Regions from separate parts of the Viridibacillus sp. NPDC093762 genome, predicted to be linked through region 4. Evidence: riboswitches for the same ligand, from Rfam matches in the RefSeq annotation. Region 4 holds a riboswitch; each other region holds the start of a gene.

Region 1 (5,384 bases), on a different contig from region 4:
TTTGCCTTTACCGCAAATACTGATCCTGAATATAGATACGGTACGGTAAATGTATATTTTTCTTCTCTCTCAGTTGTCACTGATAATTGATTTGCAATTGTATCAATACGACCTGAATCTAATGATCCAAATAATCCCTCAAAATCAGCCGTTGTCCAATTCACTTTATATCCTGCCTTTTTTGCAGCCGCTTCAATAACATCCGCATCATAACCAATTACTTTATTGTCCTTTTGATAGATAAATGGACTTCTTCCAGCAGCTGTCCCAACATTAAGAACTTTTTCATCTGCTTTCACAGAATTCTCTCTGTTAGAAGAATCCTTTGAACTACATGCCGCTAATACCCCAACCACTGTAAAAACTATTATAAGTGACAATATTTTTTTGAATTTCATACTACCATCTCCTTACCCACTAACTGGTTTCTACTATTTAATTGTTGTAAAAATTTCTGTGTTCTTTCCTGCTTTGGATTATTAAAAATCTCTTCAGGAGTTCCTTGTTCAATAATAGAACCCTCCGCCATAAAAACAACATGGTCAGCCACTTGTCTTGCAAATGACATTTCATGAGTTACTACAATCATAGTCATATTCGAAAGCGATAGGTTTTGAATTACTTGTAGAACTTCTCCTACTAATTCAGGATCGAGTGCTGAAGTAGGTTCATCGAACAAAATTGCATAAGGATTTAGAGCGATAGCTCTAGCAATCCCTACGCGTTGTTGCTGACCACCCGACAAACTATTTGGATAATAGTCTTCTTTTTCAGATAAACCAACTTGTAATAGTAATTTTTCCGCAATACTTTCAGCTTCCACTTGCGAATTTTTCTGTACGGTAACTAACGGCAATGTAATATTTTCTTTTACCGTTTTGTTTTTAAACAAGCTATAATTTTGAAAAACCATAGCAGTTTTACGCCTTAATAATTGCACCTTTTTATTTGTTAGATTGGCAACATCTACGGTTACATCATCGATTATTATTTGACCCTTATCCGCTTGTTCTAATACATTTAAGCATCTTAATAGAGTCGACTTACCTGATCCAGATGGCCCTATTATCGCTACAACTTGACCCTTTTCCACAGTTAAAGAAATCCCTTTTAATACTTCGTTATCTTTATATGATTTGTGAAGATTCTGAACACTTATCATCCTTTTTCACTCCTTAATTACAGGTAAGGTACTTCTAAGCGATATTCTAATCGTCTCTGTAGCCAACCAATAATAACGGTTAAACCCCAGTAGATAATTGCAACAGCTAAGTAACTTTCCATATAAAGATAAGACTCTGCAGCAAGCATTTTGGCATGAGCTAAAATTTCTGCTAACCCTAACACAAACGTTAAAGAGGATTCTTTAATTAGACCAATAAAATTATTACCAAGTGCAGGAACTGCTACTCGAATAGCCTGCGGAAAAATCACCTTTCTCATGGCTTGCATTTTTGTCATTCCTACAGACAAACAAGCGTCCATTTGATTGCTCTCCACTCCATTTAAAGAACCACGTAAAATTTCAGATAAATACGCTGCATTATTTAAGCTTAGACCAATTAAAGCTGCTTGTAAGGAAGTTATAACAGCCATCTCAGGGAAAATCTGAGGAAGTCCAAAATATAAAACGAATAACTGCACAAGTAATGGTGTCCCTCTAAAAAATGAAATATATAATCGAGATAATGGATATAACACTTTTATTCGATTACGATCAATGAGAACAAGCAGAATACTAATAAAAAATGAAATAATCATTGATACCACAGAAACACCTAATGTGATATATACATACTTCAATAATTGTGGTAGCGATTCTAAAAAATACATAAAATCAAACTTCATTTTGTCACCTTCTATAACGATTTTGCTTTAATTGTTTTATGCAATTTCAAAAACAATACGATTACCACTTGGATCTTCTACCGCAAACTCATTTCCCAAATCTTGAATTTGTATTTGTTGTTTAATATATTTTTTTGCTGATTCGAAATTTTCTGTTGTTGGTAATTTAAACCTTACTTCTTTCAATCCTGATTCATTCTTTTCCGCCTTTTGAAGCCCTTCACCCGACCATACATTTCCCGCAATATGATGATGATAGCCACCTGTCGAAATAAAGAATGCAGTATCAATAATTACCTGTTCCTCAAAACCTAACGTATTGACGTAGAAATCTACCGATTCCTCGATATTCGCTACTCGTAAATGGACATGACCTACAATTGTTTCTGTTGGTAATTTACCATCTGTTTCAAAATCAGCTAACGGAGCTAATTCTTTAAAGTTAAGTGGATTACTACCACCTGGATACTTATCCCAATCTTCACGATTACGATCAGCATATATCTCAATACCATTTCCTTCAATATCATACATATAAAACGCCTCACTATATCCATGATCACTCGCACTATCTAATCTAGCAATTGGGATGAAGCGTTCAAAGTGCGGGAAACGTGAAGCTTGTTCTACTGGACTATCAATCGTTTCCTTATTACGCAGAATTTCAAAAAATTTCGTTGCAAACGCTTCTCTACCTGGTAATAAAAATGCTGTATGGAATAGACCGGTACTTTTAGCCGGTTGTAATTTTTCTGCTGTTTTTTCTAATTCAAAAATAACTGTGTTACTACCTTTTCCACCAAACTTAGCATGTTGTGTATTTCTCTCTAATACATCAAGACCAACTACATTTTCGTAAAATGCAATTTGACGCTCCAGATCCTTTACTTTTAAAATGACACTTCCTACTTGTGTCGCTCCATTCAATACAAACTTCTCTTGTTTTCCATCAATTCTTTGTACCATCTTTATAACCTCTCTCCTTTTTATTAACCAATTGCGGAATAAACGACTTCTAATAAAAACTCTCTTTCTACATAATCGAGAAAGAGAATTGAGGGGAGCTAATTCAACTCTTATCTCTCATGATTTCATGCAATCATGTTGGAGTTAGCACCTTCCTAAACAATAGGGGTTGCTGAAACTTCAGTGGGCCAATTCCCTCAGTTTCTCAAGATAAGAAATCTATTTAATATTCCTAGTTAACTCATTGGTTTAATTGATTTTAAAACATTTTCTATAATTTAGCAACATTTTTTACCAATTATTTTATTTCCATGAAAAATATCCCCTTAATTTGAATTAGAATTTTGAACAATAAAAAAACTAGCATGAGAGAATTTCGATTCTCATGCTAGTTTTTTTGAATGCCTATATTTAATATATTATTTTAAATTCCCTGCTTTTAAATCCTCATGCCATTGCAGTAAACCTGGAATGTCTGATTCATTAATAGCACCTGATTCTTTTGCCGCTTCAACTAACGCTTCGAAGTTTGATAGGCTATAGTAAGGAACACCAACTTCTTCAAAGGCTTGTTCAGCACGTGGTAATTTATATGAATACACTGAAACAACACCAAGTACTTCTGCCCCTTCACGACGAAGTGCTTCTACAGCTGTAATACTTGAGCCACCTGTTGAAATAATATCTTCTACCACAACTACCTTTTGACCTGTTGAAAGTTTCCCTTCTGTTTGGTTACCACGACCATGGTCTTTTGGTTTTGAACGTACATATACCATTGGTAAGTCTAAAATATCGCTTACCCATGCTGCATGTGGAATTCCCGCTGTCGCTGTACCTGCTACTACATCTGTTTCTGGGAAGTTTTCTTTAATAAGCGCTGCAAGGCCGTTTGCGATTGTTGTACGTACTTTTGGAAAAGAAATTGTTAGACGTGTATCACAGTAGATTGGTGATTTAATACCTGATGCCCAAGTAAATGGATCATTCGGACTTAGCTCTACTGCCCCTACTTCTAACATACCTTGTGCTACTTCTTTTTGAATTGTCATTATTGTTGTCCTCCCCATAATTGTTGTACAGCATGGTACGCTTCAACTGGATTTTCTGCTTGTGTAATAGCACGACCTACAACGATTTGGGTCGATCCTTCTTGGTGTGCAAAATCAGGTGTAGCAACGCGTTTTTGATCATGTGCAGCCCCGCCAGCCATGCGAATACCTGGTGTTACTTTTAGGAAGCTTTCTCCACATACTTCGCTGATTGCTTTTGCTTCGAGTACAGAGCATACAACACCATCTAAACCAGCTGATTGTGCCAGTTTGGCATAATGCAGTACTGATTGATCTAAAGATAAATTGATTTGTTGCTCGTTTTGCATTTCCTCTTCAGTCGTTGAGGTTAACTGAGTTACTGCAATTAAAGCTGGTCGCTGTTTACCTTCCTCAGTTCCCTCTTTTAATCCCTCAAGAGCAGCCGCCATCATATTTGAACCGCCTGCAGCATGGACATTTACTAAGTCCACACCAAGTTTTGCTAAGCCCTTCATCGCTGATTTCACCGTATTTGGAATATCATGTAGTTTTAAATCTAAAAAAATGTCGTGACCTTGTGCTTTAATTTCGCGAATGATGTCTGGCCCTACTTGTAAATAAAGCTCAAGACCCACCTTCACAAATAGTGGCTCATTGAACTGCGAAAGAAATGTCATTACCTTCTGTTCATCTGGAAAATCTAACGCGATAATAGGCTTATTATTCATTTAGCGATGGCTCCTTCCAATTACATCTGTTAATTTGTCATAACCTAATTCATCTAGCTTTTGTGGTAATGCTTCTATAATATTTGGGCAGATGAATGGATCCACAAAGTTTGCAGTACCTACTGCTACAGCACTTGCCCCTACAGATAGGAAGTCGATCACATCTTCTGCAGTTGCAACTCCGCCCATTCCAATGATGGGAATATTAACGTTTCGACTTACTTCATGAACCATACGAATTGATACCGGTTTAACAGCTGGGCCTGATAATCCTCCAGTACCGTTAGCAATAATTGGTTTTCCTGTTTTCGGATGCAAACGCATACCGATTAATGTATTAATCATCGTAATACCGTCTGCTCCACCAGCTTCTACAGCTTTAGCTATTTCAGAGATATTCGTTACATTTGGTGATAATTTTACATATACAGGTACATCTGATACCGCTTTTACTGCTGCCGTTAAGTCACTTGCTGATTTCGGATCTGTACCGAATTGAATCCCACCACATTTAACATTTGGACATGAAATATTCAACTCTAATGCATGTACATTTGGTGCTTTTGAAATAGCCTCTGCTACTGCTACATAATCGGCCGTTTCTGTTCCAGCCACATTAGCAATAATCGGTACATCATATTTTTCTAACCACGGAAGTTCATGTGATAAAACATGCTCTAAACCTGGATTTTGTAAACCAATGGCATTTAACATACCTGCTGCTGTTTCAGCAACACGTGGTGTTGGGTTACCAGAGCGTGTTTCCAATGTTGTAGCTTTAATCATTATTGCACCTAGCTTTGATAGA
Region 2 (5,384 bases), on a different contig from region 4:
TAGTAAAACGCGTGAGTACACTTGCCGAGAATGTTTCAGCTAGTGGACAACAATTAATGGCTTCAGCAGATGAAAATTCGAATATTATACAATCAATTGCTGATACAACAGGCGAAATCGCTGAAGGTAGCGAACAAACGATGCTTCGAATGAATAACGCAGTTCAAAAGATGAATTTATTAGAAGAAGCGGCTCGTTATTTAAGTACAGATGCGGAACATGTGAAAACAGCAACCGATCAGATGAAAGTCGCTGCTGAGCTTGGCGGAAAAACTGTCGAACAGTCATCAAATGTGATGATGTTAATAGAAGAAACTATGGCCAATACAACAGAAATCGTTGAAGCACTAGGTAAAAAATCATCCGAAATTACTTCCATTATTCGTACGATTACTGATATCTCGGAACAAACAAACTTACTTGCCCTTAATGCAGCCATTGAGGCGGCCAGAGCTGGTGAACATGGTAAAGGATTTGCTGTCGTTGCCAATGAGGTTCGAAAGCTTGCTGAGCAATCTCAAAAAGCAGCTCGGGAAGTTACGGGAATCGTTTCATCAATTCAATCCGAAGTTCAAGCTATTGTCACTCAAAACCATGATGGTGTACAAAACGTCATCCGTGGTGTTGAGGTGACAAATGAAACAAATGCTTCCTTAGATAAAATTATCAAACAGACAAACGAAACTGTAGCCATTATTAACAAAATGGTAGTTCAAATTGAGCAAACTTTAAGCTATAGCCAAGAAGTGGCTGTATCATTTATAGAAGTAAATCAAATTGCTGAAAATACAGCAATGAGTACCGAGCGTTCTGCAGCTTCCGCAGAAGAAGGCTCTGCTTCAATGCAAGAAATTACAGCGTCAGCGATAGAACTATCTCATCAGGCAGATGAGTTAAGAAAAGTAGTTGGAGAATTCAAAGTATAGTGTTCACATAAAATGACTTGCAAGCTCTAATGAGATTGCAAGTTTTTTTATTCCTACTATTGATTTCGCTTTATTAGAAATTACAAAGTCCATACCTTTCTTCCCGCTTCCCTACACCTTACCAAGACAACCTTTCATAGTATTTATCATGAAATCACTTCAGATATTGGCAGTATTTAAACAAATGGGCCGAGTGATATTCCATTATCTCTCAGCCCATTACATATTGACATATTCATCATAGGTTCTATTACCATGTACTTTGCATCCGTAAAGATAACATTGTGAAACATAATATGGCTCGAATAATATTCTAGGGCGGTAGCCCTTCAAAATTCGAGCAATTAGTGTATTATATTTTTCATTTGTATGTTGCAAGTCCATAATGGATCCTTTAATATTCTCCTCTATCCACTCTTCATTCATTGCCCTTGCTTTACTTTCTACCAATTCATCAGTCGTTTCTGTTTTCATCTGGTCTAAAATATCTGCGGCTTCTTCTACTCTACCTAATTGAATGAGTGCATAAACATAATGTTCTACCCAATCATAAGACCTAACAATTTCTCTCCATCCTATTTCAAATAGAGGAATCGCTTCATCAAAGTAGTTAATTTGTGCATAAATTTCAGCTACGTTTACTTCACCCATATAATTTTCATCATTTGCATTAACTTTTTTCAGGGCATTAAGTACCGAATCATAATCGTCTAACTGGAGGTATGAAACCATTTCCGCATATTTCAAAAAATCGCCATCAGTTGCTGACTTTTTATAATGTTCTGCTGCCTTTTCATAATTTTTTATATTATAAAATGCGGCAGCTAAGTTCGCATGGACTACTTCAGTATCTTTCATCTTTAAAGCATATTCTAAAATCCTGATGGCTGAAATGTATTTTTCCATTCTCAAATAAATTTCACCAAGTAAAGCAAAAGGAAAATAATGCTTCGGCTGTTTTTCGATTGCTTCAGCTAAAAGTGGTAAAGTTTTGTAATATTCTTCTGTATCTCTAATATAAAAACATGCTAAGTTATGGAGTGATTGTATGTCTCTGTTTTCCATTACTGCTTGCTCTAGCTTCATTTGAGCTTCGTCAAATTTAAATTCTAGCAATAGCTGATTGACAGCAATGTTATTTAAATTCATCTTGTCACCTTCCAATTCAACTATGCAATAATAGCATATTCATATAAAAACTGTACCACAAATAGAATTTTATAAACTTTTCAAATAATAATTGCTTCTAAATAAGGTTGATATTATCACCTTCACATGTTAAAATTTCATTATTATTAACTTTCAAACAATTGAATATACTTACTTATCAAGAGAGATGGAGGGACTTGGCCCGTCGATATCTCAGCAACCACCCTAAATGCGGCAAGGTGCTAATTCCAGTAGACGTAGTCTTGTAGATAAGGAAATTGACTTCATATTTTGAAGGCCCTCTTCCTTTGAGGGCCTTTTACTTTTTTATAAAGGATGATGACATGATGACAAACAAAAACATTGCTACACAATTAGTTCAGCTAGGAAATCATACCGATTCCAAAACAGGTGCTGTAAACACACCAATCTACCTGTCAACTGCCTATACTCATGATGGGCTTGGCCAAACAACTGGTTTTGACTATACACGTACAAAAAATCCGACACGTACCGTCCTAGAAGAAGGTTTTGCTAAATTAGAATCTGGTGATGCTGGCTTCGCCTGTAGTAGCGGGATGGCAGCTGTTCAGTTAGTTCTATCCCTTTTTAAATCGGGTGACGAAATTATTTTACCTGAGGATATCTACGGTGGCACATACCGTTTACTCGGCCAATACCAAGAACAATATTCAATCAAATCTCATTATGCAAAATTTTCTTCTGTATCAGAGGTTGAAGATTTAATTAATGAAAATACTCGAGCTATTTTCATTGAAACCCCAACCAATCCATTAATGCAGGAATTTGAAATTGAACTTTATGCTAAGCTTGTGAAAAAGCATAGTTTATTATTAATCGTTGATAATACTTTCTTAACACCTTACTATCAACGCCCAATCGAGCTAGGAGCTGATATAGTTCTACATAGTGCAACTAAATACATCGGTGGTCATAATGATGTTCTAGCTGGTCTTGTCGTAAGTAAAGGCAAAGAACTTAGCGAAAAACTATTCACAAACCATAATGCTGCTGGTGCAACACTGGCTCCAATCGACTCTTGGCTACTACTACGGGGATTGAAAACATTACATCTTCGCATGAAACAACATACCGAAAATGCTAAGCAAATTGCGGCTTATTTAGAACAAGAACCTTTAGTAAAAGACGTTCTGTTTGCTGGTAAAGGCGGCATGATATCCTTCCGTTTACAAAAAGGAGAATGGGTTGGTAAGTTTTTAGAAAGCTTGAAATTAATTGTCTTCGCCGAAAGTCTGGGTGGTGTTGAAAGCTTTATCACATATCCAACTACACAAACACATGCGGATATTCCTGAAGCGGAACGAATTGCACGCGGTGTTGATGACTCCTTACTTCGTTTCTCTGTCGGTATTGAGGAAGCAGAAGATTTAATCGCGGATTTACAACAAGTTTTTTCTACCTTAGAAAAAGAGGTGTCATCGTATGAGTTCAATTAATGAAAATATTGAAACAAGTTTAATCACCGCATCTACCCGCGGTGATTACGAGCAAAAAACAGGTGCAGTTAATGTACCAATCTATTTGTCATCTACATTCGATCAGGAGCATTTCGATTCCTTTGGTCCATATGATTATAGTCGTTCTGGTAATCCAACTCGTGATGCATTAGAGAAAACAATTGCTGAACTTGAAGGGGGTACACGCGGATTTGCATTCTCTTCAGGTATTGCAGCCATCGCTTCTGCCTTTATGATATTAGAAGCCGGCGACCATATTGTTGTGACATCTGAAGTGTATGGTGGAACATACCGTTTTGTAACACAAGTGTTAACAAAATTTGGCATTGACCACACATTTGCTGACTTCTCTGATTTAACATCAGTAGAAGCGGCTATACGTCCAAATACAAAGGTATTATATATAGAAACTCCAGCTAACCCCCTTCTAGGCATTACTGATATTGAAGGTGTTGTAGCTATTGCAAAGGCAAATGGAGCTCTAACATTTTTAGATAACACGTTTATGACGCCTTTATACCAACGTCCATTAGACCTTGGTGTAGATGTAGTGTTGCACAGTGCCACTAAGTTTTTAGGAGGACACAGTGATATTATTGCAGGGCTTGCGGTAACAAAAGACGTAGAGCTTGGTAACAGAATCTACTTCATGCAAAACTCATTCGGTGCCATTTTAGGTGCACAAGATTCCTTCTCATTAATTCAAGGGATTAAAACTTTAAATGCGCGTTTAACACAATCGACAGCATCAGCATCCAAACTTGCTCATTATTTAGATGCTCATGAGTTAGTAGAAGAAGTTCATTTCCCTGGCTTGAAATCCCATCCAGGCCATGACATCCATGCAAAACAGGCAAAAAGTACTGGAGCTGTATTGTCATTTAAATTACCTAACCGCGAAATCACTAAAGCATTTGTTGAACATGTTCAAATTCCAATTTTCGCAGTTAGTCTTGGCGGCGTAGAATCGATTCTTTCATATCCAGCCACAATGAGTCATGCAGCTATTCCCAAAGAAGAACGCGAAAAACGTGGTATTACAGATGGTCTTTTACGTTTCTCTGCTGGTCTTGAAAATATCGACGATTTAATAGCTGATTTTGAGCAAGCTTTTGCAAAAGCGAAAGCACTCTCTGTTGTAGGCAATAAATAGATGATTGTATGAGTCGCTCCACTGATTTGGTGGAGCGGTTTTTTTCTTTTTTAAATGCTGTTTCCTCTATGTTTGTTGCTTTAGAATAGTGGGTAAAAGTCTAATCTAGTTTTGGTTTTTGATACTTATATTGTCTGATGATAAAAAACAGAGATGCTTCTAAGAAATACGAACCGCAACTCAAGCTTCTTATGCTGCATTCGTGAAACATGATCCAAAATCGATAAGGAAATTTATAGGTTTTACTGCCATCATTCTCTCCTTTATATGTGGCGCTCTAATCGAGACCTTTTTAGTACTTATCTAGGAAAAACATCCATCTGGATAACAGCTGGGACTATACTGACCACCGTAATCTTATATCATAGAAGCAAAGATAATACAAAAGAACCTCTTGAGAAATAACGACACTCGAAAAAAACTTGATAAATATATCTCCCAATCTTCCAATGAGCATAACAACTCTAAACTTGTGTATTTTGTTTATCTAATAACAATGTAATTTCTATATTCACAATTAAGAGTTTTTCTTTTTTAAGCAACATTTCATTTGTATAAGAAAGTAAACTTTTAAAATCTCTGTTTTCATATTGTTTGTCGCTCTCTTTATATTCAATCAGCAGTAACTACACTTTGTAGTCTATTCACTGTCTTCTA
Region 3 (5,384 bases), 190 kb from region 4:
TGATTTCCTGTAAAGACATTGCGTAACCAAGGGAAGTAGCTTTGATGAGGTTGACGGTTGCTGTACAAATATTTGGCAGTGCTACCACAAGTGCTTGTGGAATGATGATACGTCGGTATGCTTGATAAGTCGTTAAACCAACCGAATGTGCAGCTTCTATCTGCCCTTTGTTGACTGTGCTCAGTGCAGATCGGAATACCTCAATTAAAATGGCAGTAGTGCTAAATGAAAAGACGATAAAGGCATACCAAATTGGATGGATTTTATAGACATCCATAGCAATATCATATTTTTTAAATAATGCTGTTAAAACTAATGGAACGCTACTATAGACGATAAAAATTTGAATAATAATAGGCGTACCTCGTACAAATGATACGTACACTTGAGCTAAACGTTGTATAAAAGGTATTCGATAAATACGTGTTAAAGCGAGTGAAAATGCAAGAGGTATAGCAATTAGCAAAGAAACAAAAGTCACAAGTAGGGCCACTGGTACGCCAGACAATGCGACAAAAAATGTATCAATCAAAAATTTATAATTTAATCCTTCAGACATGTGCGTACCTCCTTATGTTGTCTCCAACGTTTTTTTACCTTTACTAAAGAATTTTTCAAGAATTGAGAAGATTTTTTCGATGATCAATGACAATACCCAGTAGATGATTGCTAAAGCGATAAAAATTTCGAGAGCATGTGCATTTATGTTGCTGGCGATAATGAGATTGGCTTTTCCAACGACATCAATAAGCCCGATAGTATAAGCAAGTGCACCTTCTTGTAATAAGGCAATCATACCGTTACCGAGATTGGGTAACGCTACAACTAAAGCTTGTGGAAAAATAATACGACGATAGGCTTGAAAAGGTGTTAGGCCGACACTAACAGCGGCTTCGTATTGGCCCTTGTCAATTGAATCATAAGAAGAACGAATTACTTCGGACATAATGGCTGCAAATTGTAGTGTGAAAGTTACGATAACGAATATGGCCGTATCAATATCGTGTAAATTGAGGCCGAAGTTTTCAGCTAGTGCAGGTACACCATAATAAACGAGAAATAGTAACACGATCGAAGGTGTACAACGCATGATAGTTGTATAGCCATTTGCAAGTTTTTGAGCAATTCTACTGCTGCCCAATTTGGCTATCGCAAGTAATAAACCAAAAAAGGAACCTAGTAAAATGGACAGTCCTGCTATCATAAATGTCACCTTTAGAAAGGGGAGTAAAATAGGGAGTGACTCCCAGATATAAGATGCATCAAAATATTTTTCCATATGCTCACCATTTTCGTTTTGTATTGGAAAGGCTGTTGAGTTTTATTACTCAACAGCCTAAGGACGCTACTTATGCATAAGCAATTAACGTTCCACTTGCTCAAGTACTTCAAATAAATCACGATCGTAGAATTTTTTGCTCAATTCATTTGTTTTTTGTTGTTCTTTAATTTGTTTTATAGCTTTGTCATATGCGTCTGCAAATTTCTGTTCTTTTTTGTTGTATAGCGGCCATGTTTTAATTACAGCAAATTCATTGTACACAATGTCATTTGCTAATTTGTGATAAGCGCCGTCTTTGGCTGTAACTTGCTGATTAAAAGGACCTTCAATCATTACACCACCATCTACTCGGCCTTCGTTGACCCATTGAACAATATCGATAGTGAAAGCATCTCCAGCTTTTAGTTTTACTTTGTTATCTGGATTTTTTTTGTTGTATTCATCGATGATTGTATATTGAGCATTATTTGCGGCAATTGGTGCTAGAGAGTAGCCTGCTGATGCAAAGTCTTTTAGTGATTTAATATTTTCATCTTCTTTACGTAATACCAAACCTGCACTACTTAAGCCAAGGAATTCTTTAGGGTAGATGAACTTTTCTGTACGCTCTTCTGTGAAGAAGGCATTTTTTACACCGACTTGGTATTTACCTTGTTCGACACCAATTAATAAGTCGTCACTAGTCGTGCCTACATATTCAAATTTATAGTCTGGTAATAATTCATCCACTAGCTTCATCACTTCTACATCGTATCCAGTTGGATTACCTTGGTCGTCAATATATGAAATCGGCTTACTTGCTTGGTCAAAGGCGACTTTCACCGTACGTACTTTTGATGAATCTCCTTTATCTTTAGAATCAGATGCTTCACTTGTAGAGCAACCAGCTAAAATTGCAATTGAAGTAATACCGACTGCGGCAAATTTTAATAGTTTTTTACTGAACATATTTTATAACCCCTTTTTAAGTTTCTTTTTTTATTATTAATTCACAATCGAATTCGTTCTTTTTTGTTCTTCAATAGCTGTTAATGCTAATTTTGTTATAGTCATATCATCCATTGGAGGATTGTGTAGACCTGCACGGACATTGCGGTAATATCGTTGTAATGGATTAGCGTTTTGTAAACTTTTTGCACCCACGACTCTCATTGCTTTATCAACGATATCAATGGCCGCATTAGTCACTGTATGTTTGGCGACGGCAATTTCATTGGTCAATGAGTCTCTTCGTTTTGGGTCGTCATAAGCTTCAGCTGTACCATATAAGACAAATCTAGATTGCTGAAGTTTTAACTCAATGTCACCTAATAGATGCTGCACATTTGGTAATGAGCTGATCGGTGCATTTAAGCTATTTGGTTGATGATGATTTGCGAAGTGAACTGCATAATCACGAGCTGCTTGTGCTATACCTAAATAAGTTGCAGGAATATGCAATGACCAGCCGTTGATTTTACCTCCGCTTGGATGATTTGGTAATTCGACTAAATCTGAGTCACTTACTTTAACATTTTGTAATAATAAGTCGTGACTTGATGTGCCGCGCATGGACATTACATCCCATGTTTCTTCAATAGATAGTCCTGCAGTATCTTTATGAATTAAAAAGAACCCAACTTGTTGTTTTTCTTCAATCCAAGCAGAAGTTAAAAAATAATCTAAGACAGGGGAAGCCGTAGTGAAAATTTTGCGTCCATGTATAAGCCACCCTTTTTCAGAACGAACTGCAGTTGTTCCAGGACGCCCGCCTCGAGTGGGACTGCCAGTGCGGGCCTCACTTACAGAACGATTCACAATAGCACCATTTTGTACTTCATTTGCAAAGAAATTAAGCTTGTCATCTGACCACAATTTCTCCTGATACAATTCGCCTACAACCCCTAAAGTCCAGCCCATCGAAAGTGAAGTATTCTCATCGTAGCTTGCAAGTGTTTCTTGTAGAAGGACCATATCGTAAACTGAAAATCCTTCGCCACCAAATTCTTTCGGTAAAGTAATTGCAGGATAGCCAATTTTGCGGAGCAGGCTAAAGCTCTCTTTAGGAAAAATAGATAATTCATCTACAGTTGCGGCGCTACCTGTAATTTGGTCTTTAAGGAATGCTAGTTTATCTAACCATTGTCGTTGTAGCTCTGTTCTTATAAATATCTCTTTCATAATAAATCCCCTCGTCTTCTCTAAGTTTATAATTCTTATAGAATTACTATGTATTGAAGGTATAAAAAATCTCCCATTTATAAAAGAGGGAGCTTAAATGTTGTGTATGCACCCTTATCTGTCAAGATTTCTCTTGCTGGAAGTAGCACCATTCTGTTATACAGTGGTTGCTGAAGCTTCATCGGACCAGTCCCTTAGCTTCTCATGATAAGTAATATTCTATTGTTTCAATTATCTTACTTTTTCTAAAGATGAAAGTCAATATGAAAAACAAAGTATTTTTGTAGGGATTAAAAGTTATAGAAAAGAGCCTAATCGATAGGGGTAAAAGAACTTAGGTTTATATGCATTACTGCCGATTATTAAAAACACATATACAGGTATTAATAATATTAATAAGGATCTTACAGATTTCGGCAGAGGGATGGGAATGACACGCATTCAAGTGCTGTATATGATTGAGTTACCGCTCTCACTCTCTGTAATTATTGCAGGAATTCGTATAGCTCTTGTGGTTGCTATCGGTATTACAGCAATTGGTGCTTTCATTGGAGCAGTGGACTCGGGGAAATTATCATCCGTGGTACAAATGCTACGGATGGTACAGCGATTATTCTAGCAGGTGCCATTCCAACAGCACTGATGGCTGTCATAACAGATTTGATACTTGGTTTCATAGAGCGTAAACTGGATCCAGTAAAACGTCAAAAAAATTTAGCGACACCCAACAGTCCAAAGCTTGAATGAGTAATATAAAAGCCTTGAAACCAAAATGACTTGGTATCAAGGCTTTTATTGTTACTCGTTAATCATTTTCATGTAATCGAACATTAGTGGTACATTTGTATATCTTTCCAAAGAGGCAAGGTCAGCAGAGATGCTTTGCCAACTTTCCAAATACTTTTCTTCTAATGTCATACTAGTTGAAATGGGTAAAAAATTAGAAAGAAACTCTTCTATTGGCTTTTGTTCATTTTCTAAAAACTCCTCAACCTCACGTACTTTATAACGTGTTTCGGGATTGGCTTCGTTAAACAAAATATGTTCAAGTGCTCTAGAGAAATAATAAATTTGGTAATTTACTTTGCCAGATAAAATCGAATTGAGCGTCCGCATGGTATGAATGTTTTTGCTTTTTAATTTGTTTCTTTCAATAATTTTGTTTTGTTGATTGCTATTTGGAACACTGATATTTTTAGCGTTATAGAGCGTTAATCTACCTTGATTTTCATCAATTATAACAGCAGATTCATCAATGAAGCAGCCGTCTGTATCGGCTATTTGGATAATTGCCAATAAATCTGTAGTGCCTAATTTCATTTTATTAATATAGCTTTTAACGCGATCTCCAACTAGGTTTTTGATATTGGAGCTCTTTTGGTTTAAATCCCCCATAATATCACCTTTAATAATATCGAATCTAATTTCATTATTATTAAATAAAGTACGTATTCGATCGTATAATAAAGCTTCTTCACAGGCACCTTCTACTAGTAACAAGACAACTTTTTTAGCTTTATTACTCATTTATGATAGCCGCTTTTCTAAATGCTCTTTTCATATCATAGGCATTCGTTTCTTTGTAAATTGATTCGTCTTGACCACCTAACTGAATTGCACGCAAATAGACATCTCTAGGATTATTAAGTTTTTTAACACCCTTTAATTGCATATAGCGATTCTCTTCATTCGCTGTAGTGAACCATAAATTATGAATTGGTAGTACTTCAAGTATACGTAAGTTATGGGAGGTGAATATCAATTGGCCTGCTCCATTCTCATGGATAATTTCAAGTAGTTCACCTAATAAGTACTCAAATACACCCGCGTCTAATTCATCAATAATAACGCAGGCATTGGGATTGTTATAAACAGCAATTATTGTACTTAAGATAGAGATTATCTTCAACGTACCCTCGGATTCACATTTCAAAGGTAGCTC
Region 4 (5,384 bases):
AAGGGAAAGGTACTGTGAAGCATTTCGGTTTAGAAAAAGAAATCGACTTCCAAATTGGTACACTATCTAAAGCGATTGGTGTAGTAGGTGGTTACGTAGCTGGTAAGAAGAATTTAATCGATTGGTTAAAAGTACGTTCTCGTCCATTTTTATTCTCAACAGCTTTACCACCAGGTGATGTTGCTGCAATCACTGCAGCTGTTCAAATGTTAATTGATTCAACAGAACTTTGCGATCAACTGTGGGAAAATGGCGATTATTTAAAAGCGGGTCTGAAAAAACTTGGATTTAACATCGGTGCATCTGAAACTCCGATTACACCGTGTATCATCGGTGACGAAAAACTAACTCAAGCCTTTTCTGCTCGTCTTTTTGAAGAAGGCGTCTACGCTAAATCGATTGTCTTCCCAACTGTACCTAAAGGCACTGGGCGCGTACGTAACATGCCAATTGCCGCACATACAAAAGAAATGCTAGACGAAGCTTTAGCGACTTATGAAAAAGTAGGTAAAGAGCTAGGCGTAATTTCATAATATTAAAATGCTCAGCGCTATGTGCTGGGCATTTTTATTAGGTGATTTTTTTGTTAATTCTATAAAGTGTATCTTTTCCACAGACAAATATAGAATACTTTTATTAAGAGAAGTAATTTTTTCTTTTATACTGAAATTGTGGGCCATGTGAAACAAAGATAAGAAGCGATTTAGAATAAATTAAAGCTGTAGTTAAGGTAATTGAATGGTTAGAGTTTGGAGAATTTAATATTACTATTTAAGACGGATTGTACAGATAAATCGTCTAAAAAAGCAGAGATTTCCTTGAATGAAAGCGAAATAAGCACCTATGTTAGCTAATAACAAAATAAGAGGCCGCATAATCAGAGTCAAAGAGTAAGTATTCTTTGATTGTGATTATGTGGCTGTTTTATTGCTATTTTTAAACTTATGCCATTGGTAATCCAACTTATGGAATGAGTTGGATTTTCAATGTATATACATTAAAATAAATTTAGTTTGGAAATACGCGTTATTGCTTCATGAAGCCTGTCCTCATCAACAAGCAAGCCAACACGTACATACCCTTCTCCGTATTCACCAAAACCATTACCCGCAGCAACTGCTACATCAGCCTGTTCTAGCAATAAATCAGCAAATACTTTACTTGTATAACCTTCTGGTACAGGAAGCCATGCAAAGAATGATCCTTTTGGTGCTGTCACAGCCCAGCCAATACGATCGCAAGCGGTTTTTAATGCGTTCCGGCGGCTTTCATACATATCCACTAACTCAGTTACACATTCTTGTGAACTAGTAAGTGCTGCAATACCAGCCTCTTGTACAGCAGGGAAAAGGCTGACAAATAAATGGTCTTGTACTAAATTTAATGCTTCAATTAGCTTTGTGTTACCAACTGCAAAGCCGACCCGCCAACCGGCCATATTATACGTTTTCGATAAAGTATACAACTCAACCCCGACATCTTTAGCACCTTTAGCTTGTAAAAAGCTCACTGGTTTTTTACCATCAAATCCAATTGCTCCATATGCAAAGTCATGCATTACTGCAATATCGTGATCTTTCGCAAACTGCACAGTTTTATCGAAAAATGATAAATTAGCAACAGCACCAGTTGGGTTATTTGGATAATTTAAATACATTAATTTCGCACGAGCTTTTACCTCATCTGACACAGTTGTGTAATCAGGTAGGAAGTCGTTTTCCGCTAGTAATGGAAGTGTATCGAACTTGACATCTGCTAGTGCTACGCCTGACCAATAGTCCGGATAACCAGGGTCTGGGAGTAGCATTGAATCACTAGGATTCATAATAGCTAAAGGTAATTCAACTACACCAATTTTTGTGCCAAAAAGTATGGCTACTTCCGTATTTGCATCGATTTCAACCCCGTATTCTCGTGCATAAAATTCTGCAATTGCTTCCTTGAATTCGGGCAAGCCGCGGAATGGAGAGTATTTATGAGTTTGCGGATTAATAACAGCTTCCTGCATAGCTTTTATAATATGAGTAGGTGTTGGTTGGTCTGGATTTCCTTGGCCTAAATTGATGACATCCCTACCTTCCGCGACTGCGGCACCTACTTTTTGTACTAAAGTTGCGAAAAACTGCTTCGGCAACTGTTGTAATCTCGTTGAAAATTCCATTTTCGAACAAACCCCCTTGAATTATTTTCTTTAATAACTTGTTATCCACAAAATCTTTCTTCTAAATACTCTATACACAACAACTACTTTGTGGATAAAATAGACGTATGTATAAAAATAGTCGCAATAATAAGAGAAATATTATAACCTTTTTAAGAAAATGTCTACAGGTGGTGGAGTTATGAAAATTGCATGTATACAATTAAATGTTGCCTTCGGGGACATCGAAAAAAATTTTATCAACGTTGAAAAGTTTATCAGGGAGGCTGCTGATAAGGGGGCGGAACTCGCAATTCTTCCGGAAATGTGGAATTCCAGCTATGCTCTAGAGAAATTAGAAGACCTGGCAGATCCGAACGGGGAACGTACAAAGAATTTCCTGCAACAGCTTTCAGAAGAATTGCAAATTCATATTGTTGGTGGCTCGGTATCAACAAAAAAAGATGGGGAATTCTACAATACGATGTACGTATATAACAATAAAGGGGAGCTTGTCAGCGAATATGACAAAGCGCATCTTTTCCGTCTAATGGACGAGCATTTGTATTTATCAGCTGGCGATAAGCAGAATAACTTTGAACTGGGTGATATTCCAGCGGCTGGTGTTATTTGCTACGATATTCGTTTTCCTGAGTGGTTACGTCTTCATGCATTGAACGGAGCGAAAGTAATTTTCGTTTCTGCACAGTGGCCAACACCACGTATTGATCATTGGAAAACGTTATTACAAGCACGAGCAATTGAAAGTCAGTGTTTTGTTATTGCAGTAAATCGAATTAGCCATAAAAAACAAAATTTTAACGGTCAATCGATGGTTATTGAACCTTGGGGTGAAGTGTTATGGACTGGTGGAGAAGATGAAGAAATGTCGATTATCGATGTCGATTTCTCTATAGTGGATGAAATTCGCCAACGAATCCCGGTATATGAGGATCGTCGCTCTGAATTATATAAAGATATTTTGGAATAGTACAAAGTTTCAAAAAAGTATTTGACATCTACATTTTTTCACAGTAATATTTAGTTCATAACTTACAAATGAATATTGAACTTTATCTAGAGAGACCGAGGGATAGGCCCTATGACGTCCGGCAACCCCCTGAAAAAGGGAAGGTGCCAATTCCTACAGAATGAGTACGTTCTGGAAGATAAATCGCCAATTTACACTTACGATGCTTCTTTCAGATAACCGAAAGAAGCATTTTTTAATACAGTGAATTCCAAGTATTTCTATAGAAGTTGCATAATTCAAACAGATTTGAGGGGATACAATATGCTTGAGATTCAGAATATTACAAAAGTATATAAAACCAAAAAGGGTTCGGTAACGGGCGTAGACAACGTATCGTTGACAATCGATAAAGGTGAAGTCTTCGGTATTGTTGGCTATTCTGGCGCAGGAAAAAGCTCGCTGCTACGTTGTATCAATTTATTGGAGCGACCAACAAGTGGCAGTATAGTCGTAAATGGTCAAGATTTAACAAAATTAAAAGGCGAACAACTTCGTAAAGCGCGTTTGAAAATCGGTATGATCTTCCAGCACTTTTACCTAATCAGTCAAAAAACGGTTGGCGAAAATATCGAATTTGCTTTAAAAGCAGCGGCTATACCACCGAAGCAGATTAAAGCTCGTGTAAAAGAATTGCTTGAAATGGTCGGTTTATCTGAGAAAATCGATGTTTACCCAGCGCAGTTAAGTGGTGGTCAAAAGCAACGTGTCGGTATTGCTCGTGCGCTTGCAAACAATCCATCCGTACTACTTTGTGATGAAGCAACATCAGCACTTGATCCAAAAACAACGATTTCCATTTTACGCTTATTAAAAAAGATTAATCGCGAGCTGAATATTACAATCATCCTTATCACGCATGAAATGGATGTTGTGAAAGAAATTTGTGATCGTATGGTTATTATGCAAGATGGAAGGGTCATTGAAGAAGGAGCGGTTTACGACGTTTTTGCAAATCCGGTTGAGCCATTAACACAAGAATTTATTAGCAGCGTTGTTTCATTTGAAATACCGCCAACGATTCTTAAAGGTGTGACAGGGGAAATTGTGAAAGTATTATTCAAAGGAGATGTAGCTGGTGAGGGCGTCATTTCAGATATGATTCAAAACTTTGAAATACGTGGTAATTTCTTGCATGGCACAATTGAATATATTCAAGAAAAACCGCTTGGCATTTTCTTAATGGAGCTACAAGGTCAACCGGATAATATAGGGAGAGCTATTTCTTATATGGAAGGACGCGGTGCGTTTGTGGAGGTGATTAACGATGCTATTTGATTTCGAACACTTTATTAGTATGCTTCCAGACATTTGGAAAGCATTTGGTGAAACGTTACTGATGATTGGTATTTCACTTAGCATTTCACTAATTATCGGTTTACCACTTGGAATTATACTGTTTGTTACAAGCAAAGGTTTATTTTTACATAATCGTTTCTTTAATGGAGTTTTAGGGTTTATCGTCAATCTAGTTCGTTCCGTTCCTTATATCATTCTATTAGTAGCGTTATTCCCGCTAACGAAAATACTGGTTGGAGATACAATTGGTCCCGTAGCGGCAAGTGTTTCGTTATCTGTAGCAGCTATTCCATTCTTTGCGAGACTTGTAGAAACGTCTATGCGTGAAGTTGATAAAGGTGTCATAGAAGCATCAATAGCTGTCGGTGCAACACCATGGATGATTATACGAGATGTGCTATTACCTGAAGCGAAATCGGGTATTATCCAAGGGGGGACAATGACGATTATTAGTTTAGTCGCATATTCCGCAATGGCTGGTATTGTCGGCGGTGGCGGAATTGGTGACTTAGCTATTCGTTTTGGTTATTACCGCTATGACAACACAATTATGATTGCGACAGTTGTCATATTAATTGTTATCGTCCAAATTATTCAACTTTCAGGCGATGCCATTTCAAAAGCAATTGATAAACGATAAAAGGGGAGAATTGAAAATGAAAAAGTTTTTACTAGCAGCGATATTATTCGTATTAGCTTCAGCTTTAGTTGCATGTGGTAACAAAGATGAAAGCAAACCAAAGGATTCAAAAGACATTAAAATTGGCGCAACTGCAGGACCATATAGTGACATGTTAAATAAAGCGATCATCCCGCAATTAGAGAAAAAAGGCTATAAAGTAAAAACGGTTGAATTTAGTGACTACGTACAACCAAACAAAGCATTAGATTCTGGTGATATTGATGCAAACCTTT

The links. A riboswitch is a leader RNA that binds a small molecule or an ion and turns the genes downstream of it on or off. The one in region 4 is predicted to bind S-adenosylmethionine.
Region 1: linked by a shared signal. The riboswitch ahead of ACQKM9_RS02480 (VOC family protein) and the one ahead of ACQKM9_RS07035 (methionine ABC transporter ATP-binding protein) in region 4 are both predicted to bind S-adenosylmethionine.
Region 2: linked by a shared signal. The riboswitch ahead of ACQKM9_RS12895 (methionine biosynthesis PLP-dependent protein) and the one ahead of ACQKM9_RS07035 (methionine ABC transporter ATP-binding protein) in region 4 are both predicted to bind S-adenosylmethionine.
Region 3: linked by a shared signal. The riboswitch ahead of ACQKM9_RS07875 (acyl-CoA dehydrogenase family protein) and the one ahead of ACQKM9_RS07035 (methionine ABC transporter ATP-binding protein) in region 4 are both predicted to bind S-adenosylmethionine.

What each region holds. Positions count from the first base shown of each region.
Region 1 is NZ_JBNNUK010000001.1:520,754-526,137, reverse strand. It holds gene ACQKM9_RS02495 (transporter substrate-binding domain-containing protein) at 1-398, opposite strand, end outside; gene ACQKM9_RS02490 (amino acid ABC transporter ATP-binding protein) at 395-1,162, opposite strand; gene ACQKM9_RS02485 (amino acid ABC transporter permease) at 1,180-1,848, opposite strand; gene ACQKM9_RS02480 (VOC family protein) at 1,885-2,814, opposite strand; SAM riboswitch class I at 2,922-3,031, opposite strand; gene pyrE (orotate phosphoribosyltransferase) at 3,234-3,866, opposite strand; gene pyrF (orotidine-5'-phosphate decarboxylase) at 3,866-4,576, opposite strand; gene ACQKM9_RS02465 (dihydroorotate dehydrogenase) at 4,577-5,384, opposite strand, start outside.
Region 2 is NZ_JBNNUK010000009.1:106,896-112,279, reverse strand. It holds gene ACQKM9_RS12905 (methyl-accepting chemotaxis protein) at 1-926, shown strand, start outside; gene ACQKM9_RS12900 (tetratricopeptide repeat protein) at 1,146-2,075, opposite strand; SAM riboswitch class I at 2,248-2,351, shown strand; gene ACQKM9_RS12895 (methionine biosynthesis PLP-dependent protein) at 2,423-3,553, shown strand; gene ACQKM9_RS12890 (aminotransferase class I/II-fold pyridoxal phosphate-dependent enzyme) at 3,549-4,727, shown strand.
Region 3 is NZ_JBNNUK010000004.1:192,270-197,653, reverse strand. It holds gene ACQKM9_RS07890 (amino acid ABC transporter permease) at 1-559, opposite strand, end outside; gene ACQKM9_RS07885 (amino acid ABC transporter permease) at 572-1,279, opposite strand; gene ACQKM9_RS07880 (transporter substrate-binding domain-containing protein) at 1,364-2,230, opposite strand; gene ACQKM9_RS07875 (acyl-CoA dehydrogenase family protein) at 2,267-3,442, opposite strand; SAM riboswitch class I at 3,554-3,656, opposite strand; partial or broken gene ACQKM9_RS07870 (ABC transporter permease) at 3,783-4,189, shown strand; gene ACQKM9_RS07865 (hypothetical protein) at 4,241-4,969, opposite strand; gene ACQKM9_RS07860 (AAA family ATPase) at 4,962-5,384, opposite strand, start outside.
Region 4 is NZ_JBNNUK010000004.1:6,358-11,741, reverse strand. It holds gene ACQKM9_RS07050 (glycine C-acetyltransferase) at 1-533, shown strand, start outside; gene ACQKM9_RS07045 (pyridoxal phosphate-dependent aminotransferase) at 998-2,161, opposite strand; gene ACQKM9_RS07040 (carbon-nitrogen family hydrolase) at 2,343-3,131, shown strand; SAM riboswitch class I at 3,211-3,316, shown strand; gene ACQKM9_RS07035 (methionine ABC transporter ATP-binding protein) at 3,435-4,448, shown strand; gene ACQKM9_RS07030 (methionine ABC transporter permease) at 4,438-5,109, shown strand; gene ACQKM9_RS07025 (MetQ/NlpA family ABC transporter substrate-binding protein) at 5,126-5,384, shown strand, end outside.